Regions from separate parts of the Dongia soli genome, predicted to be linked through region 1. Evidence: predicted binding sites of a transcription regulator. Region 1 holds the regulator's gene; each other region holds the start of a gene.
What was found. The regulator LexA, encoded in region 1, represses DNA repair genes until DNA is damaged. The targets are predictions, from matches to a motif close to ATGTTCTANTTTGGTTC.
Positions count from the first base shown of each region.

Region 2: the regulator LexA is predicted to act here: its motif matches at 3,994-4,010, upstream of SMD27_RS05295 (DUF763 domain-containing protein).
Region 3: the regulator LexA is predicted to act here: its motif matches at 6,529-6,545, upstream of SMD27_RS00235 (adenosylcobalamin-dependent ribonucleoside-diphosphate reductase).

Region 1 covers NZ_JAXCLW010000002.1:607,615-617,722, reverse strand. Annotated here, with positions in the region: gene SMD27_RS09355 (hypothetical protein) at 1-682, opposite strand, end outside; gene SMD27_RS09350 (anthranilate synthase component II) at 867-1,496, shown strand; gene trpD (anthranilate phosphoribosyltransferase) at 1,501-2,535, shown strand; gene trpC (indole-3-glycerol phosphate synthase TrpC) at 2,532-3,350, shown strand; gene moaC (cyclic pyranopterin monophosphate synthase MoaC) at 3,375-3,851, shown strand; gene SMD27_RS09330 (molybdopterin molybdotransferase MoeA) at 3,851-5,065, shown strand; gene lexA (transcriptional repressor LexA) at 5,208-5,942, shown strand; gene SMD27_RS09320 (ComEC/Rec2 family competence protein) at 5,996-8,233, opposite strand; gene gltX (glutamate--tRNA ligase) at 8,363-9,760, shown strand; gene gltA (citrate synthase) at 9,899-10,108, shown strand, end outside.
Region 2 covers NZ_JAXCLW010000001.1:1,166,401-1,176,508, forward strand. Annotated here, with positions in the region: gene SMD27_RS05280 (CGNR zinc finger domain-containing protein) at 87-713, shown strand; gene SMD27_RS05285 (hypothetical protein) at 899-1,105, shown strand; gene SMD27_RS05290 (oxidoreductase) at 1,509-2,357, shown strand; gene SMD27_RS05295 (DUF763 domain-containing protein) at 2,721-3,971, opposite strand; gene SMD27_RS05300 (low affinity iron permease family protein) at 4,135-4,590, shown strand; gene SMD27_RS05305 (glutathione S-transferase family protein) at 4,608-5,231, opposite strand; gene SMD27_RS05310 (antibiotic biosynthesis monooxygenase family protein) at 5,347-5,652, opposite strand; gene SMD27_RS05315 (CynX/NimT family MFS transporter) at 5,649-6,977, opposite strand; gene SMD27_RS05320 (FadR/GntR family transcriptional regulator) at 6,974-7,702, opposite strand; gene SMD27_RS05325 (hypothetical protein) at 7,802-8,047, opposite strand; gene SMD27_RS05330 (DUF2336 domain-containing protein) at 8,480-9,664, shown strand; gene SMD27_RS05335 (PAS domain-containing sensor histidine kinase) at 9,661-10,108, shown strand, end outside.
Region 3 covers NZ_JAXCLW010000001.1:41,114-51,221, reverse strand. Annotated here, with positions in the region: gene SMD27_RS00260 (M23 family metallopeptidase) at 1-120, shown strand, start outside; gene SMD27_RS00255 (pyridoxamine 5'-phosphate oxidase family protein) at 145-843, opposite strand; gene pdxR (MocR-like pyridoxine biosynthesis transcription factor PdxR) at 959-2,479, shown strand; gene SMD27_RS00245 (C13 family peptidase) at 2,487-3,308, shown strand; gene SMD27_RS00240 (hypothetical protein) at 3,398-4,090, shown strand; gene SMD27_RS00235 (adenosylcobalamin-dependent ribonucleoside-diphosphate reductase) at 4,104-6,446, opposite strand; gene SMD27_RS00230 (lysophospholipid acyltransferase family protein) at 6,706-7,419, opposite strand; gene SMD27_RS00225 (YdcF family protein) at 7,428-8,102, opposite strand; gene SMD27_RS00220 (cell division protein FtsX) at 8,273-9,217, opposite strand; gene ftsE (cell division ATP-binding protein FtsE) at 9,234-9,959, opposite strand.

The DNA.
Region 1 (10,108 bases):
GCGTCACGAAATCTGCCGGCGCAATGTTGCCCGCAGGCTGCACACTGACGATCCTAAGCTGGCCGTGGCTTAACGTGCCGGAGCGGCCGAAAACAAAGCCGGCGGCATAACGCAATCGCGCCAATTGGGCAGGATCGCGGCAGATCATGCCGTACTGCTTGAGCCATCGGCGAGCGACAAACCATTGGCTAGGCCAGACGAAAAGCAGCCCGGGCGGCAACAGACCGATCAACAGGCAGAAAACACCTGAAGGCGTTACTGATCGGCCCTGCATGATCATCCAGGTCAAGCCCGCAAGAATGCCGGCAACCGCGCAAATGAGGAGCTTACGCATCCAAAAGCGCAGAAAGGGCCCGAAAAATCGCTCCGGCAGACCATCGCCCGGATGGTCCACCGCTAGTATTTGGCCTGGAACAAATACCTGGGCTTGGTCAGTTACCTGAGGCTGGTCAATTTCCGGCGAAATTTCCAGCGGCGCGGCCCCGTTTCGGCTGCCGGCGAGGACCCGGTCTCCCGGCCCCTTCAAGATCGGCAGCACCGAACCGGTAACAGCGTTCTCATCTACCTCCGAGCGTCCCTGCACCACCTGGCCTGATCGGGCAATGACCGATAGCGGCTCGATGCGAAGGGGCGATCCCTGGTTTGAGGCCGTAGCCTGTGTGCTGGCCATCACGTCCGACATGTCACATCCGGTGATAGCTTAGGCAGGGGAACGGCAGGTCCAACTGCGGGACTATCGGTCTCCCTCTCGCGAAAGGCGATTTTTTGCCCGGTTCGGATCACTTTCATTGCCATAAGCGGCCTGTTACACTCCGCCCAACCGGCGGCTTGGGGCCGACGGCATGGAGGACACGGTATTTGACGTCATGTTTATCCTAATCGACAACTACGACAGCTTCACCTACAACCTTTACCACTATCTCGGGGCGTTGGGTGCCACCATCGAGGTGCATCGCAATGACCAGATCAGTGTCGCCGAGGTGTGGCGCAAGCAGCCGCAAGGTATCGTGTTGTCGCCCGGCCCCTGTGACCCGGATCGCGCCGGTATCTGCCTCGATCTCATCGTTTCAGCCAAAGACTTGGGCCCGAAAACCGCGCCGATTCTAGGCGTCTGCCTCGGCCACCAAGCGATCGGGCAAGCCTTCGGCGGTAAAGTGGTCAGGGCACCAAAGCCGATGCACGGCAAGCTCAGCACGGTGCGCCACGGCAATAAAAGTGTGTTCCGCGATCTGCCGAATAACTTCACCGCAACGCGGTATCATTCGCTGCTGGTGGAACGTGACAGCTTTCCGGCAGAGCTTGAAGTAACTGCCGAAACTGAAGACGGCTTGATCATGGGCCTGCAGCATCGCAGCTTGCCGATGGCCGGCGTCCAGTTCCATCCGGAAAGCATCGCTTCGGAACATGGCCACAAATTGCTGGCGAATTTCTTGCAGGATTGCGGCTTGAACATTGATCCCGCCCGGATCCCGACATCGCCGGGCAAGGCCGCGTGATCGCATGACTGGGACCGATTTGAAGGGCGTTATCGGCATTGCCGCGCAAGGCAAGTCACTGAGCCGCGCCCAGGCCGAAGAAGCTTTCAACATCATGATGTCCGGGGAGGCGACGCCGGCACAGATCGGTGCACTGCTGATGGCCCTGCGCGTCCGTGGTGAAACCGTCGATGAGATCACCGGTGCAGTCACGGTGATGCGCGACAAGATGACAAGGATCGAGGCGCCGGCCGGTACCATCGATGTCTGCGGCACCGGCGGCGATGGCGCCGGTACGTTGAACATTTCCACCGCGGCCGCTTTCATCTGCGCTGCTTGCGGCGTGAAGGTCGCCAAGCATGGCAATCGCGCCGCCTCGTCGAAAAGTGGCGCCGCCGACGTCTTGGCCGCGCTGGGCGTCAATATCGATGCCGACATGACGGTCGTGCAACGCGCCCTTTGGGAAGTTGGCACAACCTTTCTCTGGGCACAGCGTCATCACAGCGCCATGCGCCATGTCGGTCCGGCACGGGTCGAACTTGGGACCCGGACCATCTTCAATTTGATGGGGCCCATTTCCAATCCGGCCGGTGTCACCCGGCAATTGATCGGTGTCTTCTCCGCCCAATGGCACGAGCCGCTCGCGCATGTGCTGAAGAATCTCGGCACCGAACATGCCTGGATTGTCACCGGCAGCGACGGATTGGACGAGATCACCGTCACCGGCCCGACCGAAGTCTGCGAATTGAAAGATGGCGTCATCCGCCATTTCCAGGTGTCGCCCCGAGATATTGGTTTACCGCTTGCGAAAGCGGAAGACATCAAGGGCGGCGATCCCAGCGTCAATGCCGCAGCCATCACGGCCTTGTTAGATGGCAAAATCGGCCCATATCGTGATATTGTCCTGATGAACGCAGCAGCAGCTCTCATCGTTGCTGGCGTAGTAACCGACTTGGCTGCCGGTGTCCGTTTGGCGGCCGAGGCCATCGATACCGGCAAAGCACGCAAGGTGCTTGATCATCTCGTCCAAGTGACGAACACCGTCGGAGATAAAGCATGAGTGACGTCTTAGCAAAAATCTGTGCCGATAAACGTGAGCATATTGAAGCTTGCCGGCGGGAACGATCGCTGGCCACGGTGACTGCCGCAGCCGCTGAACGCAACCGACTTGATCCACCGCGGGGTTTTGCCAAGGCCCTGCGCCGCAACGCGCAGGCGGGCGCCTTCGCCTTGATCGCCGAGATCAAGAAAGCATCGCCGTCGAAAGGTCTCATCCGGGCGGATTTCGATCCACCGAAGCTCGCCCTCGCTTATCTCGCTGGCGGCGCTACCTGTCTGTCCATCCTGACCGACAAGCCTTATTTCCAGGGCGACGACAGCTATATAGATGCGGCCCGCAAAGTGGTGCCCCTGCCCGCCTTGCGCAAGGATTTCATGCTCGACCCCTATCAGATCGCCGAAGCCCGGGCGATCGGCGCGGATTGCATCCTGCTGATCATGGCGGCCCTGAGCGATGCCCAGGCGGCGGAACTCGAAACCGCGGCGTTCGATCTGGGGATGGATGTGCTGGTGGAAGTTCATAACGCCGCTGAGATGGAGCGGGCGCTGAAGCTGAAATCGCCTTTGATCGGCGTCAACAATCGCAATCTGAAAACGCTTACTGTCGATCTGGCCACCACCGAGGAACTTGCCCGCATGGTGCCCGGCGATCGCTTGCTGGTGGCGGAAAGCGGCCTTTATGCGACCGCCGATCTCGAACGCATGGCCAAGGTCGGGGCACGCGCCTTCCTGGTCGGCGAATCCCTGATGCGCCAGGCCGACGTGACCGAGGCGACCCGGACATTGCTCGGCACCCATGCGCCGCGTGCAGCCTGAGCCAGGATCTACCGGACTGAAGTGATGAGCGGCTTTACGCATTTCGATGCCGAGGGCAAGGCCCGTATGGTCGATGTCTCCGACAAGGCCGAGACGGAACGAAGCGCCACGGCCAAGGGCCGCATTCTGATGCAGCCCGAAACCGTGGCGCTGATCCGCGCTGGCGGCGTCAAGAAAGGTGATGTGCTCTCGGTCGCACGTCTGGCCGGTATCATGGGTGCTAAAAGAACACCCGATCTTATCCCGCTGTGCCATCCCCTTGCGCTGAGTTCGGTTAAGGTCGATCTGACGCTCGATGAGGGCAACAACGCAGTCGAGATTACTGCTACCTGCAAATTGGTCGGCCGCACGGGCGTCGAAATGGAAGCGCTCACGGCGGTCTCCATCGCTGCGCTGACGGTCTATGACATGTGCAAGGCGGCGGACCGCGGCATGACCATCACCGATATCCGCCTCACGCATAAAAGCGGTGGGAAATCCGGCACCTTCGAGGCCGCGTGATGCTATCGGTCGATGAAGCCAGGGCCCGCATTCTCTCTGCCTTCGAATCACTCGGCACCGAACAGGTCGGGTTGGAAAATGCGCTGGGCCGCGTGCTCGCCGAACCGGTGGCGGCGCGCCTAACCCAGCCAGCCAAGGCCGTTTCGGCAATGGACGGCTATGCCGTGCGCAGCACCGATCTGGGCGCCCAGTCGGTTTCTTTGCGCGTCACCATGGAGATCCCGGCCGGCCATGCGCCACAGCGGCCGATTGAAGCCGGAGAAGCGGCCCGTATCTTTACCGGCGCCATGCTGCCGGAGGGGGCCGATAGCGTCGTCATCCAGGAAAACGCGATACGTGCTGGCGATACCGTTGCACTGACGGATCCGCGTTTTCGCAATGGCCAGCATGTCCGCCAAGGCGGCCTGGATTTTAAATCCGGAGATATCGGCTTGTCGCCGGGACGCTGCCTCACCGCCCGCGACATCGGCTTTGCGGCGGCCATGAATTGGCCGTGGCTCACCGTCACCCGGCGGCCGCGCGTCGCCATTCTTTCGACCGGCGATGAATTGGTGAATCCTGGCGAGGCCTTGTCGCCAGGCAAGATCGTGGCGTCCAACGGCTATACCCTCGCCGCCCTCGCAGCCGCAAGTGGCGCCCAGGTGCTCAATCTCGGCAATGCGCCCGATCAACCGGAGCGTCTCTCGGCCATGATCGATGGCGCGCGTGGCTGCGATCTTCTGGTGACGATCGGCGGTGCGTCGGTTGGCGACTATGATTTGGTCCAACGGATCCTGCAGGAAAAAGGCATTCAGCTCGATTTCTGGAAAATCGCCATGCGGCCGGGCAAGCCGGTGATGTTCGGTCGGCTCGGTGATTTGAAGGTCATCGGCCTGCCCGGCAATCCGACATCGGCTCTGGTGACGGCGCTGCTTTTCGTGCGCCCGGCCATCGCTCGCATGCTGGGTCAGGAGGATCGGATAGCAACCGAATATGCCGCGCTTGGCCGCGACCTGCCGGCGAATGATCTGCGCCAGGATTATCTGCGGGCCAGCCTGACGCGCGATGAGGATGGTCGCCTGATCGCCACGCCTTTCAACCTTCAGGACAGTTCACTGATCAGCCTGCTCGCCAAGGCCGACGCGTTGGTCCTTCGTCCGCCCCATGCTCCCGCCGCAGTTACCGGTAGCGAAGTCGAAATCATCCGCTTGGGCGGGGGTGCCGTCAGCCTTTAGAGGCCTCCAAGGCGGCCTTGACCTTTCCCCGGAACTAAACTAGAACATACCATATGTTGTTGCTTTGTTCTCGGAGTCCAAACGACATCGAAGGACGACGCGCTCAAGAGTTACATGCTAAAGGGCCGACAAAGGAGCTCGAATGCTGACGCGCAAACAGCGGGAACTGCTGCAGTTCATTCAGGAACGGCTGGCCGATACCGGGATCTCCCCTTCCTTCGATGAAATGAAGGAAGCGCTTGGGCTTAAGTCGAAATCCGGGGTGCATCGGCTGATCACCGGACTGGAGGAACGCGGCTTCATCCGGCGCCTGCCACACCGCGCCCGCGCCCTGGAAATCATGCGGCTGGCGGAAGATCAGCGGAAGGCGCCGGTCGCTGCGAAGCCGGCCAAGGAAGAGCGCGTGAAGGACGACCGCCGCGGCTTTGCTCCGAATGTCATCCATGGGGATTTCACGCCGTCGATCTCCGGCGCCGTCGTCGCCTCGGCCAGCCAGACGGTGCAGTTGCCGCTTTATGGCAAGATCGCGGCCGGTACACCGATCGAGGCTTTGCGTGACAATGCCGCCGGCATCGATGTGCCGCCGGCTTTGCTCGGTCGCGGCGAGCATTACGCCCTTACGGTTGAAGGCGATTCAATGGTTGATGCCGGTATCCAAGATGGCGATACGGTGGTGATCGAACGCTGCGAGACGGCCGAGAATGGCACCATCGTGGTGGCCTTGATCGACAATAATGAGGTGACCCTGAAGCGACTGCGCCGCAAAGGCGATTCAATCGCCTTGGAACCGGCCAACCAGGCGCATAAAACCCGCATCTTCGGCCCGGATCGCGTCCGTATCCAAGGTCGCCTGATCGGATTGATGCGCCGTTATTGAGGTAAACGGGGCCGTCGGCAACATCCGACGGCCGGTTTGCGACGGCTCAGGCTTTAGTCGCCGGCATCGTCACCACCGGGCGGGTCTTCGTTCTCCGAAGCCATGCTGCCTGATGCCGACCGTTGGTCTTCATCAATACCGATTAGCTGATAAGCGGACCAAGGGCGCTTGCCAATCGATGCGGCAACACTGTCGATTTGAACTGCGCCGTTTTCAATCCTCAAGGTCATAGCACCGGAGCTTCGAAAGATCCGGCGGTCGATTATTGTTGCTGCATTCCCAGGCGGGCAGCGGACCCAGCGCTGGGGCACGATGATCAGATCCGCCGCGGTACAATCGACTGGACTTGGAACGCGGCCCAGGTCGAAGAAAAAGCGCCGCCCTGCGATCTCACCTTCACACATGTCAGGATAGCTGCAGCTAATCCAGTTCTGTGTCGTTGCCAACTTTTCGAAGGTTGCGCTCTTATCCTGCCCGACACGTCGCAGCCACGTCTCGCGAACCAGCTTTTCGCTGCGATTGCTGGAAACGCCCAATTGTCCATCGGGCCCTCGCATTGCCAGCAACCGGCCCGATGCAGAAATAAACACATCCGGCACTGGTTGGATAAAGATTGAAATCACCATCAAGGCAAAGCCGGCCAAACCCAGTGCGCGTGCTTTTCCTTTGCCCAAGCAGAGCCACAAAAAGCCGGTCGTCGCGGCAATGAGGCCCCATGACGGCATGGTTGGAATCGCCGTGACCGCTTGCGGCCAATCCTGCACCGTATGAGCAACCCATAAGACCGCCGCGCAGCCCCAGCCAAGGACATGGAGGGCCGGTCCATCTAGCCCCAACGGCATGAGCAATAGAGCGATGACCGCCGCCGGCATGATCAGGAAACCGGTGATTGGCACCGCCAGCATATTAGCGGCAATGCCATAGAACTGCAGACGATTGAAATGATAGAGGCCGAAGGGCGCTGTGGCGAGGCTCGCCGCCAGGCTACTCAGCACCATGGTCGCGAGCCAGAATAACCCTTGGCCACCATAAGATAGCACGCGTCCACCAATATCTGCCGGCGGCGCAGTCACGCGGCGGCGCAGTGACAGAAGCGGTTGCCGGAGAGCATCGAAAACAGCGACCAGAGCCAGCACCGCAGCGAAAGACATCTGAAAGCTGGGGCCGATCAGGCTTTCGGGCTGCCAGAGCAACAGCATGATCGCCGACCAGGCAACCAGGCGCAGGGAAATCGGCGAACGGTCCAGCAAGATGGCACCGAAAACGATGCCGGTCATGATGACGGAACGCTGCGTCGGCACGGTTGCCCCGGCAAGGATGGCGTAAAAGAAAGCGCCCGCGAGCGCCATGACCGCCGCCCATTTCTTGATGGGGGCTCGCAAGGCGAGCCAGGGGAAAAGCGCCAGCAGGAACCGTGTGGAGAAGAACATCAATCCGGCCGCCAGGCTGATATGCAGTCCGGAAATGGACAGCAGATGAGCCAAACCGGAATCTCGCATCGCATCGAGATCTGCCTTGCGCAACGCCGTTTGATTACCGACGACCAATGCAATCGCCAATGCACCAGGCGGCCCCGGCAGGACAGCGGAAATACGATCGCCAATCCTCTGGCGCAGCGTATCCGCCCAATCGTCGTAGGTGTCAAAAAAGCTGGTCGCTTGTCGGCCTTCAGCAGATTCCTGCTTGAAGGCGCGGAAGGCAAAGCCGGTTCCATCCAGGCCATCGAAGAATGCCTGGCGGCGGAAATCGTAAGCGCCTGGTGCCGGAGGCGGCGAAGGTGGACGCAAATCAGCCCGCAGCCGGACCCAATCGCCCGGAACGATATCGCCAACGGGACGCAGAACCGTGATCCGCAATGAAAAAGGCTCTGCGCCGTCATCTTCCGCATCGTGCCCGAGAAAAGCCGGCGACAGTGTCAGACGCAATCCGTTCGGCAACGGCTCGGTCCTGGCAACACGGCCGCTGACATAGGCGCCCGGCAGATCTTCGGCGAGCATATGCGGGGTTGCTGATAAAGTGCGATAGGTCATGTCGGCAAAGCCGAGGCAAAGCACGCCAAAAAACAGCGCTGGCCAGAATAGGATGCGGGCATGTGCGGACAGACCGAAAAAGATGGCGCCGCCAAAACCCAAGGCACAGAAGATAGCGGGCAGCCAGAGCGGCGGTTCAACCGGCAAAGAGAAGTAGCAAGCGATCCCACAGCCGAGGACGACGGCCAACCAGCACGGCCAGTTTTCGCGCTGGGCGACGATCTGGCCATGGCCTATCGCCAGCAATGATACCGCGCGCATGATGGCTGAAATCCTCCCGCCAAAGCTGTAGCAAATGCGATCCAGTCGCGCCACAGCCAGTTGCCACGCCCGGGCAAAAATATGCTAAGACCGTCGCAATCCTTCACCTGACAAAGCATGATCCCACCCATGACCGTCGTTACCCGTTTCGCCCCCTCACCCACCGGTTTCCTGCATATCGGCGGTGCCCGCACGGCCCTTTTCAACTGGCTTTATGCCAAGCATCACGGCGGTGTCTTCCGCTTGCGTATCGAAGATACCGACCGTGTGCGATCCACCGAAGCTGCCATCGAAGCGATCATCGATGGTTTGAAATGGCTCGGTCTCGATTGGGACGACGAAACGGTGTTCCAGTTTGCCCGCGCCGGGCGTCACGCAGAGGTCGCCCATCAAATGCTGGCGGCCGGCAAAGCCTATTATTGCTATTGCACGCCCGAGGAACTGGAGCAGATGCGTGAGGCCGCCCGGGCGGCCGGCAAACCCATCCGTTATGACGGTCGGTGGCGAGATCGAGATCCCAAGGACGCGCTGGCCGGCGTCAAACCGGTGGTTCGCCTGAAGGCGCCCACCACGGGGGAAACCGTCCTGACCGATCAGGTGCAAGGCGAGGTACGCGTCGCCAATGAGCAGCTCGACGACATGGTGTTGCTGCGCGGCGACGGAACGCCGACTTACATGCTGTCGGTCGTGGTGGACGATCATGACATGAGCATCACCAATGTGATCCGTGGCGATGACCATCTCACCAACACTTTCAGGCAGATGCAGATCTACCAGTCGATGGGATGGGATTGCCCGAGCTTTGCCCATATCCCACTCATCCACGGTCCCGACGGGGCGAAGTTGTCGAAGCGCCACGGCGCCCTCGGTGTCGATGCTTATCGCGACCTTGGCTATCTGCCCGCGGCACTGCGGAATTATCTGATGCGCCTCGGCTGGTCCCATGGCGATGACGAAATCATTTCGACCCGGCAAGCGATCGAATGGTTCGACCTTCCCGCAGTGGGCCGCTCGGCCTCGCGTTTCGACTATGCAAAACTCGACAATCTCAACGCGCATTACCTGCGTGAAACCGACGATCGGGAGCTTGCCGTCGATATTGCGGCCCGTCTCGGCGTCGCCGGCGACAACGCAGCCACCGAGCGCTTAGTAAAAGGCATGCCCGGGCTCAAAGCTCGCGCGAAGACGTTGAAGGAATTGGCAGAGAATGCCGCCTTCTATATCGCCGAGCGGCCATTGCCGATGGCAGACAAAGCAAAGGCGCTGCTGACGGCGGAAGCTGTCGGCTTACTGACAAAGCTGCATGCTGAACTCACGCACCTCACTGAATGGACCGCTGCGGCAATTGAAGCTGCGGTGCGGCAATTCGTCGACACCAATAGCGTCAAATTGGGACAGGTCGCCCAGCCGTTGCGTGCGGCGCTCACCGGGTCGACAACATCTCCCGGTATGTTCGAGGTGATGGAAGTGCTGGGAAAAGAGGAGTGCCTCGGGCGCCTATCGGATGTTTTTTTGACCGTTCACTGACGATCGACGAGTCTATTGCAGTGCGAAAAATGGGTCATGACGCGTTAACCTTTCCCGTGCTAGCCTAGGGGCGCAGGTAAAAAAACGACTTTATCTCAGGCCCGCTCGGGCCAGTTCACCATAAGTGATGAGGATCTCATGGCGCAGCGTAAATCCGGCACAGGCAAATCTGGTGCGGCTAAATCCGGCAAGACGGCTAAGTTGGCTAAGTCGAAGCAATCTGCGAAAGCATCTGCCACAGCTAAGCCGTTGCGCATTGTTGATTCCGGCATCAAACCGGCTGCACCGAAAACCTATGCTTCTGTCGCCGTGAAGGATAACCAAGGCACCAATTGGGAACTGCCGCTG
Region 2 (10,108 bases), on a different contig from region 1:
GGAACTTTTCCTTCTCTAATGTAACTTGATTAATGCGTTTTTGAAGGTTATATATCCTAAAGAGGACTTATTCTCTCGAGGATCAGATGGTTGATCATCATTCCCCAGCCATGTTTGTTGCCGACGCGCTCGGCCTCGATTTTCTGAATTCCATCGCCACGCCGGTGGATAAGGTTGTTGACTGGATCGATGACGGAGAAGGATTACTGCGCTGGCTGGAGCAGGCGCATCTCGTCCCCAGGGAGGCGCTGGAAACGCTCAGAGCACAAGCCCTGCCCGGGGAACTCGATAAAGTGGCCGATCAGGCCCGCAATCTGCGCGAATGGTTTAGAAGCTTCGTCACGGCTCATAAAGGCCATCCGTTGGCGGTAAAGCATCTCCACGAACTGGAGCCGCTAAACCGGCTATTGGAGCGCGAGGAGACTTTCCGCCAGATCGTGCCGGCGCAACAAGACGGCGCGGCAAAGCTTGAGCTCCTGACGATGCGCCGGTGGCGAACGCCGGAATCCTTATTGCTGCCGATTGGCGAAGCTCTGGCGCAATTGGTCTGCACGACGGATTTCCCGGATGTGAAGGCCTGCGAGGGGCCCGCCTGCACCTTGCTGTTTGTCGATCGCACCCGGGGCCGGGCGCGCCGGTGGTGCAGCATGGCGATCTGTGGCAATCGCGCCAAGCAGGCCGCACATCGCAACCGGCTGAAGGCGCATCACTAGGACGTTGCGCCAAGGCGGTCTGCCGATGACTAATATCGTGAAGCAGATGTTCTCTTTGCAAACTTCCGGCCAGGAAGCCGTCGCTATAATTAATCGGCGTTCCGGCGGCGAGGCCGGCGGCCGAATGGCCGCAGGAACAGTTGCCACCGGGTTCCTCCGTTCAATATCCATGATGGAGAGAACAGATGAGACTGAAATCGATCGTGCCGGTAGTCCTCTGCGCACTCTTGGCCGCCGGCGGCTGCACCCACAAATCCTCGACGGATAAACAAGGCCAGAACGGCGGAACTACCGGTGGAACGACCGGCGGAACGACCGGAACCCCCGGTGGTGCCGGCGGCATGTCGGGTGGTGGCATGTCGGGCGGCGGCATGGGTGGCGGCGGTTATTAGCCAGTTCCGTCGAAGCAAAGAGACCACATATTGACGCAGCGCGCGTCGCTCAGGCTCCAGCCGGCCGGCACCAAGCCTGCTCGGCATGAGCCGGGAGGCGATTGCGCGTCTTTGAATATGCCCAACGGCGCCGGCGGCTACCGCTGCGATTCGAGCGTGGTGGGCCGGCGCGCGCTGTCATTCGCCGGTCGGTTGACCGCATCACGATCATTGTTCCGCGGCCCGCTGATGACACTGCGTCCGACAGCGAATTATCATAGCGCTTCTTCAAAAATCGGTCATGAGGGCCGCGCAGTCTTCATAAGTGAAGGCGGATCGCTGATACTCCTCGATATATCGGCTATGTCTTAGCCTCACCCTGCCGTCTCCGTATCTCCCAGCAACAGGTTGCGAAAGAACGTCCATGACGACACAAAGCTCTCCCGTTTGGTTCATCACCGGATGCTCCACGGGCTTCGGTCACGAACTTGCACAACTCGTCATCGCCCGCGGTTGGCGCGCCGTTGTCACCGCCCGCGACAAGAGCCGGCTTGCAACGCTGGTCAAGGGTCATGCCGATGCGACGCTGGCGTTGGATCTTGATGTGACGAAACCCGATCAAGTGCAAGCGGCGGCCAAGGCCGCGCAGGCACGTTTCGGTCGCGTCGATGTCCTGGTGAACAATGCCGGTTATGGCTATCAGGCGACAGTCGAAGAAGGCGAGGAGGCGGAAATTCGCGCGCAATTCGATGCCAATGTCTTCGGCCTCTTCGCGTTGACGCGCGCCATCCTGCCCTTCATGCGTCAGCAGCGCGGTGGGCATGTGATCAACATTACCTCCGTCGCCGGCATCGTCGGCTTTCCCGGTTCAGGTTATTATGCCGCCAGCAAACATGCGGTCGAAGGCTGGTCCGATGCCCTGGCGGCGGAGGGTGCGCCGCTCGGGATCAAGGTGACCTGTGTCGAGCCGGGGCCGTTCCGCACCGACTGGGCCGGACGATCCTTGAAACAGACGCCGAACCGGATTGCCGATTATGCCGAAACCGCCGGTGCGCGTCTGAAAAACACGACCGCCGGCAGCGGCAAGCAGCCGGGCGATCCCGTTCGCGCGGGCGAGGCGATGATCAAGGTCACGCAAAGCGAAAATCCGCCGCGCCATCTGGTGCTCGGCGCCTTCGGCATCGATGCGGTAACGAAGAAGCTGCGCAGTAGCCTGACGGAGATCGAGCAATGGCGCGAGCTGAGCCTGGCCACGGATTATCCGGAGAATTGAGCCATATCACCCATCTTCGCATGAGGTGCCGGCAGCGTTGCAGCGGCCAGGAACACTTGGCCGCGCTCCAGGTTCTCCATGCTTGGAACCGGCAATTCATGAGGCAGAAGAGGGAGGATCCAGATGAAATGCAGGGCACTCGCGCTGGCGCTTGTCGGCGCGCTTTTGGTCTCCGCCGGCTGCGCCGACCACTCTCACAACAGGAAAGGAATGCCTCTGCCGGATCATACGAATGATAAGGACCGGAAGGCGCCCCCGCTGCCGGATAATACGGCGGGCCAAAAAGGAACGCCGCTGCCGGTTTATACAAAATGAAGGGACGAGCGATGCCGCGCTAAATGCGGTGCTGCTTAACGGTGATCCTCACTGCGACTTGGCTTTCGCCGCCGGCGGTGGCTCCCAGCCGAAGACGCTGCGGCCGCCATACTCCGCGGAGCGATGACGTTCTTCACCGATGAATGCCGATAGCGAGGGGCCGGTTGCACTGCGTTCCAGGCGCCGGGCCTGGGCGTCCAACCGCCGGATCGCGTCGAGTCTTTCATCATTGCCCAGCTTGGCGGCGGTGATGGCGGATTTCAGCACATCGATGGTCTTGTCATAGACCAAGCTTGGCACCGGATAGGGGTGCCGGTCCTTGCCGCCATGGGCGAGAGAGAAGCGAGCCGGATCGGCGAAGCGGCAAGGCGTGCCGTGAATCACCTCCGATACCATGGCCAAAGAATGAATCGTCCGAGCGCCGACGCCAGGCACCATCAGCAGGTCGGCGAAATCCGCCGGACCGGCTTCGGCGGCAGCGGCCAGCGCGCCGTGCAGCCGCCGCAGCATGACATCCTTCGGGCGGACATCATGGTGTGCCGGCATGACGAGATGCGGTAACAAGGGCTGGGCCGGAGATGCGGGCGCCTTGCCTCTTAAGGCGGATATCTCATTCAATAGCCGGTCCGGACCCAGATCGTGGAGCAGCGTCAGCTGGCCGCGGCGTGAAGCTTCGGCGCGGTGATCGGTGAGGTTGACGATCTCACCCTGGTTGCGGCCATCGATCGCCGCGTGTGGCGCGTCGACGAAGCTCTTGAGTTCCTCCGACAGCCAGTGATAGCGGCGGGCCAGACGGCTGCCGCCATTCATGCCCTGCTGCACCACCACCCATTTGCCGTCATCGGCGACGATGAAGCCATGCAGATAAAGATCGAACCCGTCCTGCACGGCGGCACTGTCGACTTTAGCGATCAGGCGGCTCGCTTTGGCAAGCGCACCGCCATCGAGGCCGACGCGGTCACCAACCGCCATCAGTTCCTGCGGCGTCTGACGTGAATGACTGCCCCGCCCGCCGCAGACGTGAAGGCCGAGCTCATGGGAGAGCGGCGTCAAACCACGCTTCAAGGCGCCGATGACACTGGTGGTGATACCGGAGGAATGCCAATCCATCCCCATGACGGCACCGAAGGATTGGAACCAGAAGGGATGCGACAGCCGGCGCAGGAATTCGTCGCGCCCATAATGATGGATGATCGCCTCGGTGATTATGGCGCCCAGCTTGGTCATGCGCTGGCCGAGCCAAGCTGGGACCCGGCCATTATGCAGCGGTAAATCGGCACTACCGGCGCGTCGGCTCACGAATACTCCTGGGAATTGCTCGGAACAGAATGCGAACAACTATTACCACGCGCCGCCGTAACGCTACAAGCGGAGCAAGGCCGACGTTCACGAAACCGTGCTTGGTCGGAGGGCAACGAAACGGCCTGTTGGTCGGTTTTTTTTGCGACTTCGGGAGGTTGTCATGGCTGCATCTCAGACCGTTTCTAGGTTGTTCACAAAATTCGCCAATGCCATAGCCCGATTGACCGGCCGCCCGGTGACTTTTGCGCTTTGTTGCTTCGTCATCATCGGCTGGGCGGTCAGCGGTCCGGTCTTCGGCTTTTCGGATACGTGGCAGCTGGTCATCAATACCGGGACGACCATCGTCACCTTCCTGATGGTCTTCCTGATTCAGAATACTCAGAACCGCGATGGCGCGGCGATCCAGGCCAAGCTCGACGAATTAATTCGCGCTTTGGAGGGCGCACGCAATCATTTCGTCGGCATCGAGCACCTGACCGAGGAAGAGCTCGAAGAGATCCGCGATCTCTGCGAAAAGGACGCGGCAGAGCAAGATGAGAATCCGCAATGGCGCGAGAAAAGAGGCAAACCAAGCTTGCACAAGCTCAATCGCGCGCTCGATCGCCTCGGTCGCTGATTGCTATGAAGTGATCGCTATGAAGCTGTCGACATCAGGCTGTAAGGATGTTGCCAGCCGGGTAGCGCGGCAATGCGACCGGCCCAGGCATTGATATTGGGGAAGGCTGCCCGATCGATGCCGGTTTCATCGGTGTAGTAGACGTAACCGGCAAGCGATAAATCGGCGATTGTCGGGATCTCGCCGACGAGAAAGGGCCGCGATGCCAGATGTTTCTCGACGACAGTCCAGGCGCCTAGCGCGCGCCCGCGCAGAAATTCCGTGACCGGCGTCTCGCCGCATTTCTGCAGGCCGAACAAAAAGCGCAGAGTCGCGTAATAGCTGGTGAATTTGTGATTGTCGAACAGCATCCAGCGGAGGATTTCTAGTTTTTCATCCTCATTGCGGCCGGCGAATTTGCCGGTGATGCCGGCGAGATATGTGAGGATGACGCCGCTCTGGCTAAGGCGCCTCTCTCCATGATCCAGGACGGGAATTTCGCCCATTTCGTTGAATTCATCGCGAAAGGCCGCTTCCCGTGTGGCGCCGTTGAAATAATCGATCCCAACCGGTTCCCAATCGCAGCCGCATAACTGCAGCATCAAGGCGGCTTTATAGCAATTGCCGGATTCCTTCATGCAATGCAGCCGGTATTCAGCCATGCTTTCCTCCCCTGTGACTTTGTCCAGCGCAGCATAGCAATGGGATGTTGGGAAATGACAGCGTCGATCCTGCACGGCGCGGCTGCAAATTTGCAGCGGATGGCCGGCAAGCGGCCTAGCCGGCGGTGGCGATGACGGGTGCGCTATAGTGATCGACCATCGGCATCGGCTCGTAAAAGTGATGCAAGAGGGCGCGCCATTGCTGATAGCGATCCGATCCGCGGAAATCCTCCGTATGGTTTTCCAGCTTCTGCCACCAGACCAGCAGTAGATAGCGGTGGCCGGCCTCGAGGCACGGGCGGACCTCCAGCTTAATGAAGCCCGGCGTTGCCTGGATCAGCGGCAAGGCCTCGCGCATGGCGGCCTTGAAGGCATCACCCTGGCCGGCTTTCACCTCCAGGATTGCATGTTCCAGGATCATGATTTCTTCTTCTCCGCCGGCGAGACGGGGCTGCTGGGAACCGGCATGCTGACGACACCAACCAATCGGTCCCGTCCCGCACCCAGGCCGAAGATGGCTACGCCGATCGACAGCAGCACGAACATGATGCCGACTGCCGACCAATCGCCGGTCCAGCTATGCAGCGGGCCGACCAGCAGCGGGCCGATCGCGGCCAGGACATAACCGACGCTCTGCACCATGCCGGAAAGATGGGCCGCGACATGCGCATCGGGCGCGCGCAAGACGATGATGGTGAGGGCGATTGAGATCAGGCTGCCTTGCCCGATACCAAGCAGCACGGCCCAGGGCCAGATCCAGCTGAGCGGTGTGAAGAGCAGACCCATCAGGCCGACAAGCGTAATGCCAATGCCAAGCAGATTGCATAATCGTTGATCGCGCCCCAGGGTGGCCAGGCTTGGCGCCACCAGTGAGGCGGCCACCTGGCAGAGGATCGAGACGGAGACCGCAAGCCCGGCGGTCACCGGATTGAGGCCACGTTCGCGCAGGATCGGCACCAGCCAGCCGAAGACACTATAGGCCAATGCGGATTGCAGCCCCATGAAGAGGGTGATCTGCCAAGCCAGGCGATCGCGCCACAAGCCACGCACGGTGAAGGCGGTGCGGCCACGGCCATGCCGCAGACCCAAAGCTTGCGGTGTCCAGATGAAAATCGTCACCACCAAAGGCACGGCCCAGACGGCCAAAGCGGCAGGCCATGAATTGCCGAGCTGCGCTTTCAAGGGCAGTGTGGCGCCGGCCGCCGAGGCGGCGCCGGCACAAAGCGCCATGGTGTAAAGGCCGGTCATCAAGGCGGCGCGATGGGGGAAATCACGTTTCACCAGACCGGGCAGCAGCACATTGACGATGCCGATCGCCGCCCCGGCGAGCAGCGCGCCGGTCACCAAGGCAGGGACGCTGCCGAAGCCGCGCAGCATTGTGCCCAAAGCCAAGACCACCAGCAGATAGAGTATGGCGCGTTCCGTGCCATAACGCCGGGCCAGATGCGGGGCCAAGGGCGCGAACAAACCAAGGCAGAGAACCGGCAGCGTGGTCAGCAGGCTCATATCCGTGGCGGTCAGGCCGCGGTCCTGCATGATTTCCGGCAGGACGGGCGACAGGCTGGTCAACGCCGGCCGTAAATTGAAGGCGATCAAGACCAGGCTGGCGGCGAGCAGGAATGCCGATCCCTTGGCCGGTCTTGGCGCCGGTGCCGGCGGTGGAACGATGTCGCTCTCGGCATCGATCAGTTCGTCGGCGAGCTGCGCCTGATGCGGCGGCTGGGTCATGTCTGGATTCCGTTTCATGTTTGATCGAAGGCCGCACCGCCCGCAGGGGTGGCCAGCAGATTTTCCAATGCTGTCAGAATAGGTGCGATGATGTTGCGGGCCGCTGCCTCCGCGGCCAGCGGGTTGCGCGCCGCAATCGCCGTGACGATCGCCCGATGGGCGGCATCGTCGGGTTCGGGCAAATGGGCATTGCCGACGGTTGCCGGCATGTGCCGGCGAATGGTGTCGGAAAACAAGCGATAAAGTTCGAGCAAGGCCGGGTTATGCGCCGCGACAATGACGGCTTCATGGAACGCATAATCGCGCGCCACGAACGCATCGACTGAGGCGGTGTTGTCGTCCGATAGCCGGTCGTTACGCGCAGCCAATAACTGCTGGAGCCGGATGAGGTCCGATGCGGTATGGCGTTGCGCCGCTAAACCAGCCGCCTGAACTTCCAGCATGCACCGGACCTCGAAATGATGATGCAGATCGGCATGATTGAGGCGCCGCAGCAGCTCTGACTGGTCCTGCTGGTTTCGCACATAGGTTCCATCACCTTGGCGCACCTCCAGCAAACCAGCAGCGCTCAGAACACGCACGGCCTCCCGCAAGGTACCGCGGCTAACCTGCAGCATGTCCGACAGTTTTGCCTCGGGCGGGATGCGATCGCCGATCGCCCAGCGTCCGGACGCGATCTCAGCCCTCAGTGAGGCGGTTGCATGATCAACCAGGGAGGAACGAGTGGCGGCCGAAAGAGCCATGCTTGGTCCGTTGTCTCGGTCTTGATGGCAAGAGGTTAGACATCCAATCATCAGATGTCTATAGACTGAAGTCCTACCCCTATATACGAAGGACAGAGCTCAGAGATCGTCCGGCCGTTGCGCGGACCGCTCGAGCCAGAGGAAGGCGATCAGCGCAATCAGGAGGGCGATGGTCGCGCCAATTCCCAATTGCCGCTTAATCTCCGGTACCAGATCGATCCCCAGAATGGCTTCGAGAAAATCGAGGACAATGAAGGCGAGCAGGCCGAAAATCCCGGCATAGAGGCAGATCGCCAAGGCCCAGAGGAGGATTTTTTCCAGCAATTGCAATAGTGACTGGACCATGGAGTGACAGGGGCGGCCTCGTAATGAAGAACGTCGCGGGCTGTGGTTAAATCCGACGGTCCAACTCCGCCACCTTATCATGAGCCCGCTTTCCTTCGTAAGGTTGCTGTAGCGTGACCGCCATCACCATCTTTTCTGAATGGCTGGTCCGGCCTAGGCGTCCTTTCAAAAATTCCCGCTACGCGGTAGAATATAGTTAACGTCTTGCTGCCTCGGTTTGTGTATAAAATCCCTATATTTCAATATTTTGCCGAAAATACCTCTTGTTTTGCCTTTAATATTCAGCTTAACTACCATGATTATGTATAGTTGATGATAGAGTTGCGATAGCATGTACTCGTTTGGCTTCGGAACGTGATGGCATCGCCTTTACAGGGACGGAGTAGGGTCCCCTAAGGTTGCGAGAATGCCAGCCGCTGGGGGGCGGCATTGATGGCGGCAGACAGCACCGACGTCCAGGAATTGCTGGCGTTGGCCCGAGAAAAATCAGAACAGGCGCGAAGTCATCTCTTCGAGGTGATGGGCGATTTGTTCATGGATCAGGCGCGGATCTTGACCGTCCAGGAACGCGCGCTGATGGTCGATATTCTCGAGAAGCTGATCACCGAAGTCTCGCGGGATATCCGGGTTCGTCTGTCGCAACGACTTGCGGCAGCACCCAACATCCCGCGCGAACTGGCCCTGCTGCTGGCGCATGATGAGATCGATGTGGCGGCGCCGATCCTGATGCAGTGCAAGGCGTTGCATCAGGTCGATCTGATGGAGGTCATTCATCAGCGATCGCGTCAGCATATGCTGGCTATCGCTATGCGGCGCGATCTCTCGCAGCAGGTTTCGGATGCGCTGGTGGATAGCGGCGATATCGATGTCATCCGCGCCTTGCTGGAAAATCCCGATGCGCAGATCTCCGAAGCAACTTTGGCCTATATCGTCGAGCAATCGCGGTCGATCGACGATTTCCAGGGGCCGTTGGTGCGCCGCAGCGACCTGCCGCGGGAGCTGGCGGTCAAGATGTGCTACTGGGTATCGGCCGCCTTGCGCCTGTTCATTCTCGACCGTTTTCAGATCAACGCGAATGAACTGGACGATCTGATCGAGCCGGCCTTGCATGACGAGGTCAAGGCGGTAGAGGAGGTCAATGTCGAGGGCAGCGATGCGGCTGAACGGCTGGTGCAGGAATTGCGACGTGCCGAAAAGCTGACGCCGCGTCTCATGATCCAGACGCTCCGGCGGGGCGAGGTGCAGCTCTTCGAAGCCATGCTGGCGGAACTGGCGCAGCTTCGCCTGCCGCTGGTGCGCCGCCTGCTCTATGAGGATGGCGGCGAAGGCCTTGCGGTCATGATCCGCGCCATCGAGCTGGCGCGCGAAGAATTTGCGACGATCTTCCTGCTCAGCCGGAAGACCCGGCCGGGCACGGCAATAACCGATCCCGCCAATCTTGGTACTGCTTTGGCGTTTTTTGATAAAATCACCCCCGACAATGCAAAACAGGTGATCAACAGATGGCAGCGCGACCCCAACTACCTGTACGCGGTCAAGCAGGTCGAACAGGCGGCCCGGTCGATGAGTTCGACAACGATCAATCCCAGCTCGGCGCCCAACCCGCCGCAGGAATGAGCAGGCCGACGGCGATCGTCACTGACTGGCATCCCGTCCGGGATGCCCAGCCATCGCCCGAGCAGCTGCGCGACATTTTCCATAAAGAGCTGCTGGATTTCGGTCCTGCACTCTATTTGGCGGATCGCGATGGCGTGGTGCGCTGGTGCAATGTCGCCTTCCGCCGCATCGTCGAACTGCCGGTCGATGGCGGCCAGCTCATGGAAATGATGCGCTTCCGCGACATCGCGGAAGAGATCGACCAGAATCGCAGCACGGTCTATCGCGAACAGCGCGTAAAGACCGGCGGCGCAGTGCATTTCCTGCGGTCGCGTCATGTCCCGCTCTTCGACACGATCGGCGAGTTGACCGGCTTCGGCGGCCTGCTCAATCTGTTTGCGGAAAATACAGTCGGCATGGATGACAGCAGCGTCATCGCCGATCGCTACGCCGATTTCCTGCGGC
Region 3 (10,108 bases), on a different contig from region 1:
CATGTCGGCAAGACCGGCCGGGCAACGGGACCGCATCTTCATTGGGCGCTCAACTGGCTTGGCGTTCCCTTGGATGCAGCCTTGCTCGTGCCGCCGATGGCGCCCCTCGCTCAGCAGTGATGCCGTCGCGAGAGGGGTCCGACGTCAATCGAGTTTCTCTGCGTTCCCGGCCAGCACCTCACAGAGATCCGCACCGTCATGGAACGCGGCAAGGTCCGGCGGATAGCCGATGCCGCCGCGCAATTTCGGATCGGCGATCGGCTGGCCGATCACTTGGCGAAGCGGAATGACCCCGGCCCAGCAATCCAGCGCATAGTCCTCGTCGTCGTCCTTCGGACCGCCGGTACGGGTCTTGGCGGCTGCTTCCTCGATTTCCATGCGGATCAGGGTGGTCGCCTTCAGCTCCTGGACATTGTTCGGACGCAGGCTGGCGCGGCGGCCGGGAAAAAGGCGATCGATGAAGCGATCCAATTCCCTGCTCTTTTCCGCTGGATCCTCAACGATCTGCGCCGTGCCAAATGCCATGACCGAGCGATAATTAAGGGAGTGATGAAAGCCGGAACGGGCGAGAACGAAGCCGTCGATATGGCTGACCGTCACGCAGACAGGCAATCCGGGGGATTGCCTGCGCAACATCCGGCTGGCCGAGGAGCCATGCCAGTACAGCACCCGTCCGGTCCGCCAATAGGAGGTCGGCGTCACATAAGGATGGCCGTCGATGACATAGGCGATATGGGCAATGAATCCGGCATCGAGCAAAGCGAAGACGGATTCCTCGTCATACTTGCCCCGCTCATGCAGGCGTTTGACGCGGGAGCGGTCGGTCGGCGTGAAGCTGTTCATGATCGGTGTTGTCCTAAGCGGTGAGTCGGCGATATCCTGCGCGATATACCGGTTCCATCAAAAGCGCCGAAATGATAAAAATATAGGAACCAGTATATCGTATTTTGGAGTTTCCATGCCCCGCCGTGCCGGCATCGGCAGCCTGCTGATGCCGCATCTCGATCCCGCCTTGCCGGAGCCCTTGTTTCGTCAGCTTTACGGCGAATTGCGCCAGGCTATTCTCGGCGGCCGTCTAACGCCCGGCGCCCGCATGCCGGCCAGCCGCGCGTTTGCCGATGAGCTCGCGGTTTCCCGCAATACCGTTCTCGGTGCCTATGAGCAATTGCTGAGCGAAGGCTATTTGGAGATGCGGCCCGGCTCCGGCACCTATGTGGCTGCCGACCTGCCGGACTTGCTGCCCGACCGCACCGGCAAACGGCCGATCGGCGAGGAAAAAGCACAAGGGCAATTGGCCGGCTGGGCCCGGCGCGCCGCAACGTTGATCGATCCGGAGGCCAATTCGCGGCAATCGCGCGATCACATCCCAGGCTCGGTCTGGACACCTTGCTTCATTCCAGGCTTGCCCGATTGCAGCGATTTTCCCTTCGCTGCCTGGTCGCGGCTATTGGCTAAGAGCTGGCGCGATCCCGAGCGGGCCTTGGTGATGGGCGGCGATCCCGGCGGTTACCTCCCCTTGCGCGAGGCGGTCGCGGATTACCTTCGGCAAGTGCGCGGCGTCGATTGTGCGGCGGAAGACGTATTGATCGTCAGCGGCATCCGGCAGGCGGTCGATCTCACCTGCCGGCTATTGATCGATCCGGGCGATCCGGTCTGGGTGGAGCGTCCGGGCTTTCCGGGCCTGCGCGCCGCCATCGCCGCCCAAGGCGCGCAGCTGATCCATGTGCCGGTGGATGACGAAGGACTGGATGTCGCCGATGGTTTGCGCCAGGCGGCAAGAGCCAGGCTCGCTTGCGTGGCGCCTTCCCATCAATATCCGCTTGGTGTCGTGATGTCGCTGCAACGCCGTCTGGCCCTGCTCGCCTGGGCGCGGGAAGCCAAAGCCTGGATTTTGGAAGACGATTACGACAGCGAATACCGTTACGCCGGCCGGCCCTTGGCGGCTTTGCGCAGCCTCGATGAAGACGGCCGTGTCATTTACATGGGATCGCTGTCGAAACTGCTTTTTCCCAGCCTGCGGCTCGGCTATCTGGTGACGCCGCCGCAACTGACGGCAGCTTTTCGCCATGCACGATCAGTGATCGACGACCAGCCGTCGATGTCGACGCAGCCGGCGCTCGCCGCGCTTTTCCAGAGCGGCCTGTTGGCGGCTCATGTGCGGCGCATGCGCAAGCGCTATGCGCGGCGACAGCAACTGCTGTTGCAGGCAGCGGCCAAACATCTGGAGGGGCAGATCGAATTGCGTCCGGATGAGGCCGGACTGCATCTGGTCGGGCAGCTTGTTGGCGCTGCGGCGCAACGTTTCGATGACGAAACCGCATCGCATCACTTGCGGCAAGCCGGCTTGGTGGTTCCGCCGCTATCCCGCTATGATGTCGGCCCGCGGCTCCGGCGCGGGTTGATGTTCGGCTATGCGGCGGTACCGGACATGCGGATCGAACCGGCCATCGCCTTGGTCGCGAAAATGCTGAAACCATGAGGGATGCATGTCGCAGATGAATACTTCCGGCCGGCTGCTCGCAGCCTTGTTGCTGCTTCTCGCCGCCGGTTGCAGCAGCAACTCCGGTTCTGGCCGGATGCAATCCACGGCGGCGCAAACAGCATCGTTGTCTCAGGCGTCAGCCGGTCAATCGGCACAGACCGGGCTTCATAACGGGCCGAAACATTGGGTCGCCCTGCTGGTCGCCGGCGATGATTCCGCGCCGGTCTTCGACAACGCTGTCAACCGCATCAAGGCCATGCTCGCGCAAACTAATGTCGTGGCGACGCAAGCGATGTCTTCGGATTTCACCAAAACACCGGCCGATCAGATTGCCACCGTGGCGCGCATGGATGACGCGCTGAGCCGCTTGCCGATAGACGACGATACCGGTTGCTTCGTTTTCGTCACCTCCCATGGGGGACGGCGTGGGCTGCTGATGGCCAACGATCTCGATAGCCAGCGATTTCTGACGCCGGGGGATTTCGGCCGCATGCTGGATGCGCGCTGCGGCAATCATCCAACGGTCGCCATCGTCTCCGCTTGTTTCAGTGGCATCTTTCTCGATCAGATGACGATGGCGCCAAATCGCATTATCCTGACCGCTGCCCGCCGCGACCGGCCTTCTTTCGGATGTAGTGCCGAAGAAACCTATACCTATTACGATTCTTGCCTAATCGATAATTGGCAAAGGGCGCAAAGTTTCGGTCAGCTGCATCGGGACATTTCACGCTGCGTGCATGATAAGGAAGTCAAGCTGGGCGTGAAGCCGTCGGAACCGCAAGCCTATTTTGGCTCGGCGATCGGCGACGTGCCGTTGCCGCGGTAAGGCCCATCGCATTAGGATCGTTGCGACGACAAGGATAGCCAGTCATGTCCGGTGCATGATAGGACTTCGTGTGCGCGATGATCGTTGTGATGCCGATGTCCAAAGTCACCAAGCATTTGAGTTTATTTTTCGCGACGCTACTGCTCGGTTTCGTCATCAGCGGCAAAGACGGTCCGATCGCGATCTATCTCGGCTATTTCAGTTTCGGCTATCTGGCGCCGATGCTTCTGCTGCGCTCGGGTCGGAAATATACCGCCCTGGTGCTCTGGACTTTCCTGCTGGTGATTTTCGCCTTCGTTTTCGAGGCGGACCGCATGATGTGGCCCGATTATCGGCCGACGCGCGACGGCATCGCCGTGCTCTGCGCAGTGCCGATGCTGGCCATGGTACTTGGCTGTGGTTTCATGCTGATCGACCGATTGATGCGGGTGGAGCGGCCACTGGAGAAAGCCGGTGAGGGCAAGGCTTATAACCCGCACGCCAGTCCTGGAATAGCGGCGGCGGCGAAAACCGACAAGGCTTATCCGCCACTGCTCGGTTTTTGGTTTCTGTGGCCCTTGGGCGCTTTGGTGGTGGCGGTTCTCGACGGCAATCGCTGGGACCGCATGCGCTATGACAACAGCCTGCTGGTCAGCATGTTCGGGCCGCCACTGATCGCCACGCTGGCTTTCTTTCTCTATCGTTATTTGCGGGATCGCCAGCGGGCGCGGCAGGCGGCCGCCTTAGAGACCCGGGCGCCCGGGCCTCTAGACGCATCCACCGGCGGAACCCAAGCCGGCTGAACTACAGCAATCATCAACCGCACTTGCTGTAGCCGCAGGAGGTGCAGAGATCGCAGCCCTCCTGACGGATCAGCGAGGGAGAATTGCATTTCGGGCAATGCGCCAAGCGGCGGCCGCCGGCATCGCCGTTGCCCTGGCCATCAGCCAGATTGGCGACTTTGCGGGCGGCCATATGTTCAATCTCTTCGCGGTCCTTGGCTGGATCCGGCATGAAGCCGATATCGATCATATGACGCTCGATCACTTCGCCGATCGCCGCCAGCAGCGATGGCACATATCGCCCCCCGACCCAGGAACCGCCGCGCGGATCGAAGACGGCTTTCAACTCCTCGACCACGAAGGACACATCGCCGCCACGGCGGAAGACTGCACTGATCATGCGGGTCAGGCCGACCGTCCAGGCATAGTGTTCCATGTTCTTCGAGTTGATGAAGACCTCGAACGGGCGCCGCCGGCCATCCTGGATGATATCGTTCAAGGTGATATAGATCGCGTGGTCGCTTTCCGGCCAGCGCACCTTATAGGTTTGCCCCGGCAGCGCTTCGGGCCGATCCAAAGGCTGGGTCATATAGACGACGCCACCCGCCTCGAACACATCTTTCGCTTTGTGTTCCGGCTTGACCTCCAGCGGCAGTTCCGGTTGTGCGGTCTCTTTCGGTTTCACTTCCAGGACGGCGCCGGTGATATCGTTCGGCCGGTAGGTGGTGCAGCCTTTGCAGCCGGTTTCGTAGGCTTGGACATAAACGTCTTTGAAGGCTTCGAAGGGCAGATCGACCGGGCAATTGATGGTCTTGGAAATCGAACTGTCGATATAGGCCTGCACAGTCGCCTGCATCACCACATGGTCAGCCGGCGTCAAGGTCTGGGCATCGACAAAGTAATCCGGCAGGGGTGCGTTTTCCCCTTTCAGGCGGCGGAACAGCCGGTAGGCATAGTCGGTCACTTCCTCCGCTTGGCGCGTACCGTCCGGCAGCAATACATTGCGGGTATATTTAAAGCTGAAGACCGGTTCCAAACCCGACGAGACATTGTCGGCAAAGAGTGAGATCGTGCCGGTCGGGGCGATCGAGGTCAGCAGTGCATTGCGGATGCCATGAGCGGCGATCGCCTCCTGCACGTCCTGATCCAATTCACAAATGCTTTCACCCTGCAGATAGCCGTCGCGTTCGAAAAGCGGGAAGGCGCCTTTCTCCTTCGCCAGCTCGACCGAGGCGAGATAGGCAGCGCGCTGCAGGGTTTTCATCCATTGCCGGGTCAGATCGATCGCACGCCGGCTGCCGTAACGCGCCTCACACATGATGAGCGCATCGGCAAGGCCGGTCACACCAAGACCGATGCGGCGCTTCGCCTTGGCTTCATGATGCTGTTGCGGCAATGGAAAGTTCGAGGTGTCGACAACGTTGTCCATCATGCGGACGGCGATGCGCACCAGCTCTTCCAGTGCCGGGACATCCAGTTCCGCATCCGCCTCGAAAGGATTGCGGATCAGCGTCGTCATATTGATCGAGCCCAGCAGGCAGGCGCCATATGGCGGCAGAGGTTGCTCGCCGCAGGGATTGGTGGCGCTGATGGTTTCGCAATAATGCAGGTTGTTGCGCTGGTTGATGCGGTCGATGAAGATCACGCCCGGCTCGGCATAGGCGTAGGTCGCCCGCATGATCTTGTCCCACAATTCGCGCGCTTGGACGACGCGGAAGGTGGTGCCGCCGAATTTCAATTCCCAGGGCGCGTCTTCCTTGACCGCGCGCATGAAGGCATCCGTCACCAGGACGGAGAGATTGAACATCCGAAGCCGGCCGGCTTCACGCTTTGCCTCGATGAAGCTTTCGACATCCGGGTGGTCGCAGCGCATGGTCGCCATCATGGCGCCGCGACGATGGCCGGCCGACATGATGGTGCGGCACATGGCGTCCCAAACATCCATGAAGGAAAGCGGGCCTGATGCATCAGCGCCGACGCCCTTCACCGGCGCGCCCTTGGGCCGCAGGGTGGAGAAGTCATAACCGATGCCGCCGCCCTGCTGCATGGTGAGAGCGGCCTCGCGGAGGTGTTCAAAAATACCGCTCATATCGTCGGGCACGGTGCCCATGACGAAGCAGTTGAATAGGGTGACGTTCCGTTTCGCACCAGCACCCGCCAGGATCCGTCCGGCAGGGAGGAATTTGAAGCCTTCCAGCGCGCTGTAGAACTTGTCGCTCCAGGCAGCGCGGACATCCGGCGCCTCGCCCTCGGCGATCGCATCGGCCACGCGGCGCCAGCTATCTTCGATCGTCTTATCCACCGGCGTCCCGTCCAACGCCTTCAGCCGGTATTTCATGTCCCAGATCTGCTGCGAAATCGCCGCTACCTGCGCCATTCCAGTCACCCAATTTGTCTTTATGTCATATAGGAAGGGGCGCTGCGGCTGGCCACAGCGCGAACGCCGATTTTACCACAGCTCGTTCTTATTTTGTTTTCAATTTTGTTCCAGGTTTATCACTGTTTTATCCACCGGTGATTTCTCTGTAAGATACTGAAATATAAACATAAATAGAGATATCCACAGACACGCTGCGGCTGTGGATAGTTCCATCCACGGCCGGCTGGGCTGCGACTCGAACAATGGCTGAAGGAAATCAGTTTGCGGACGTCACCAGACGGTCCGTGGCGCTTTCAATACGGCTTTCCAGCTCGCGCATGAAGGTCTTGCGATCGAGGCCCGGCGGAATGGCGGGGAGATATTCGACAGTGATGGTGCCAGCCCGCTTCAGGAAGGCTTTGCGGCCCCAGAACAGTCCGGAATTCAGCGCAACGGGTACCACCGGCACCTGCAACTGCGTATAGAGGGCGGCGATGCCTGGCTGATAGGGTTTGCTCTGGCCGGGGGTTACGCGGGTGCCTTCGGGAAAGATCACCAGCGATTGGCCCGCAGCAAAGGCGTCTCGCGCCTGACGCACCATTTGCTTCAAGGCGGCTGCCTTGCCGCTGCGGTCGACGGCGATCATCCCGACCTTGCGCAGATACCAGCCGAAGACCGGGATCCAGGTCAGTTCCCGTTTGAGGATGAAGGCAGGATGATGCAAAGCGAGCGAGAGATAAAGCGTCTCCCAGGCCGATTGATGCTTCACCGCGACGATGGCCGGGCCAGCTGGATAATGTTCGGTGCCGAGCACGCGGTAGCGCAAGCCAACCAGCACGCGCAGCAGCCAGAAATTGCCTTTGATCCAGATGCGGCCCGCCCTCAGAACCCAGGCGCGGGGGCCCAGCAATAATGGCAAGCAGACCACATGCATGATCGTGGTCCAGGCGATATAGGCGAGGTTGAACAGCAGGGCCCGCAATTTCATCATGGTCTGGATCAGGACCGTTTGAGGCCAGCCAGCAGCGACTGGACCGATGTCATCAGATTGCCGATGGAGCTTCGGACAGAGGACATGGCCGAATGCGTCGCCATCTGGGCAGTCCAGACCTGTGCCCGCGCCACGGCAACCAGATACTTATGATATTCGTTAATCAGCAAAGCCAGGATGCGCGGTTTGACGAACCAGTAGGCGTCGCGGATTTCCGGTGGGAAGACCGGATTGGGCACGACCTGCAAGCCGGGAAGGGCGCGGCGGAATTCCAGCAGGCTGCGATTCATATGATAATTGGCAGTGACGAGCCGGATCGAGGCGATCTTCTGCCCGGTGATCCATTGGGCGCTTTCCACCGCATTGCCTACCGTATTCTGCGCCCGGTCGACGGTTACACAGCATTTCATCGTCGCTTCGTCCGGCATGGTTCCGCCGGCTTCCGCCACCTTGCTGGCAACTTGGTTAAGATCGACGTTCGAGGCAATGCCGGAGATATAAAGGCGCGGCGCCAGGCCTCTGCTCAGCAAATCGAAGGCTTCGCTCAACCGCTCGCCACCGCCGGTCAGGACCACAATGGCGTCCGTCTTGGTTTCCGGATCCCGCACCTTGCCCGGGATCGAGGCGGCAAAAATCAACAGCCCGAAGAACCATGCCGCCACCACCAGCAAAACGGCATGCATGAAGCGCCGCGCTGCCGATGGCCGGTAGTGATGCGGTTCCCGGAAGTTAAGCCGTCGTTCCCCTCTTTTCATGGCGCTGGGTTTTAGCAGGTTGAGGTTGCAATGTCATGAGCCGCTATGGTGGGCGGTTGGGCCGGTCGCCAGCCCGAGAGTCTGGCCGAAATTCTGGACTAGAGACTCCGGTTAATCGAGCGCAGAACCGTCCAGCGTGCCGTCAGCATGGCCAGCAGCGCCATAGCCAATGGCAGGATGGCGAGGGCCGCCCAGTGCCAGGGCGTCAGGCCGAGTCCGCTTGTCAGCCCTTGCATCAGACCATGACCCGCCATAACTCCGCGATCCTCGCCCATATCGGCCATATCGAGCACCGTGCTGCCCAAAACCGGCTTCATTGCGATCAGCGTCAGTACCGCAAGAGCAGTGCCGATGATTCCGCCCATCAGGCTGACGCGTAGCGACTGGGTTTGGAACTGCCGGGCGATATAGCTGTCCTGTGCCCCAACCAGATGCAGAATCTCGATAACCGGTTGATGAACCGCAAGACCGGTTCGGGTGACGAAAATGACGGTCGCTGCCGCCGTGGTCAGGACCAGGATGACCAGGAAGACCGCCAAAGCCTGCATCGAGCGCAGAAAATGCAACGCGTCGTCAACCCAATCGCCATGATCGTCGATCCGCGTGTCGGGGACGATGGCGGTCAGGCGGTTGCGCAGATCGGCACGGTCGATGACCGCATCTTGGTGTGCCGTGACGGCGATCATGGTGGGTAAAGCGACGTCGAGTTCGCCCACCGTGTCGCCCAGCCAGGGTCGCAGCAGCCGTTCCAGCTCGGCGTGTTCCAGAACCGTTGCCCCTGTCACGCCCGGCGTCGCGGTTATCAAGTCGATGACCGCATCCAGGCGGTCGGCGCGCGCTTTGGTGCCGAGTGTTGGATCGATCGGCAATTCGACGGTCAGGTTGCCGGCCAGGCTGGTCCGCCAGTTATCGGCAAGCTGATCGATCATCAGGCTGCATCCCACCATGAGGGCAGAGAGATAAACCAGGAAACCGAGGATCCAGGGGAGGAAGCGGGCCGCCGGGTCCCCATGCAATGGCAGGTCTGAGCGTCGCCAAGCCATCTAATTCGTCCGGATATCAGTCATTGGCGGGGTTGCCTGCCGTGGCAATCGCAGGCCGCGCTTGAGACGAATTAGGCGGCATCGGATCGAAGGCCCTGACAGTATTATTCTCGATGCGCAATTGACGGTGGGTAAAACGACTGACCAGGCGATCGTTGTGGGTGGCGATGACGACGGTGGTCCCCATCTTGTTCAGCTCTTCGAACAGATACATCAGGCGCACGCCGATAACGTCATCGACATTCCCGGTCGGCTCGTCGGCCAGCAACAGGCTAGGACGCGAAATCACTGCCCGGGCGATGGCCAGGCGTTGCTGCTGACCGCCCGACAGGGTCGCCGGCAAATCGTTCAGGTGATCCGCAAGACCCACCCAGCCCAGTAACTCGGTGACATGCTTGCGGATCTCGCTCTCGCGCAGACCCGCAATCCGCAACGGCAAGGCGACGTTGTCGAGCGCCGACAAATGGCCGATCAAGCGGAAATCCTGAAAAACGACGCCGATTCGCCGGCGCAGGGCCGGCAGATCTTGCCGCCGCAGGGTGGCGATGTTGCGCCCGAAGAGATCGACCAGGCCGCTCGCCGGCGTCATCGCCAGGTACATCAATTTCAGCAAGGAGGATTTGCCGGCGCCGCTGGCCCCCACCAGGAAATGGAAGGAGCCCGGCGCCAAGGAAAAAGAGATATTTTGCAGGATGTTCGGCCCGGCGCCATAGCGCACCGCGACGTCTTCAAACAGCACCAAGGGGGCAATCCGTCCGCAGGAATTCCAATCGGCCGTAAGATGGCATAGCAGATAGCGGCTCGTCCAGGCGGGCGAGGTTACAGCATCGCCGATTCGCCCGTAACTTGCAGATGGTCGATCGAACGGCGACTCGGGCATTTTGATGATAA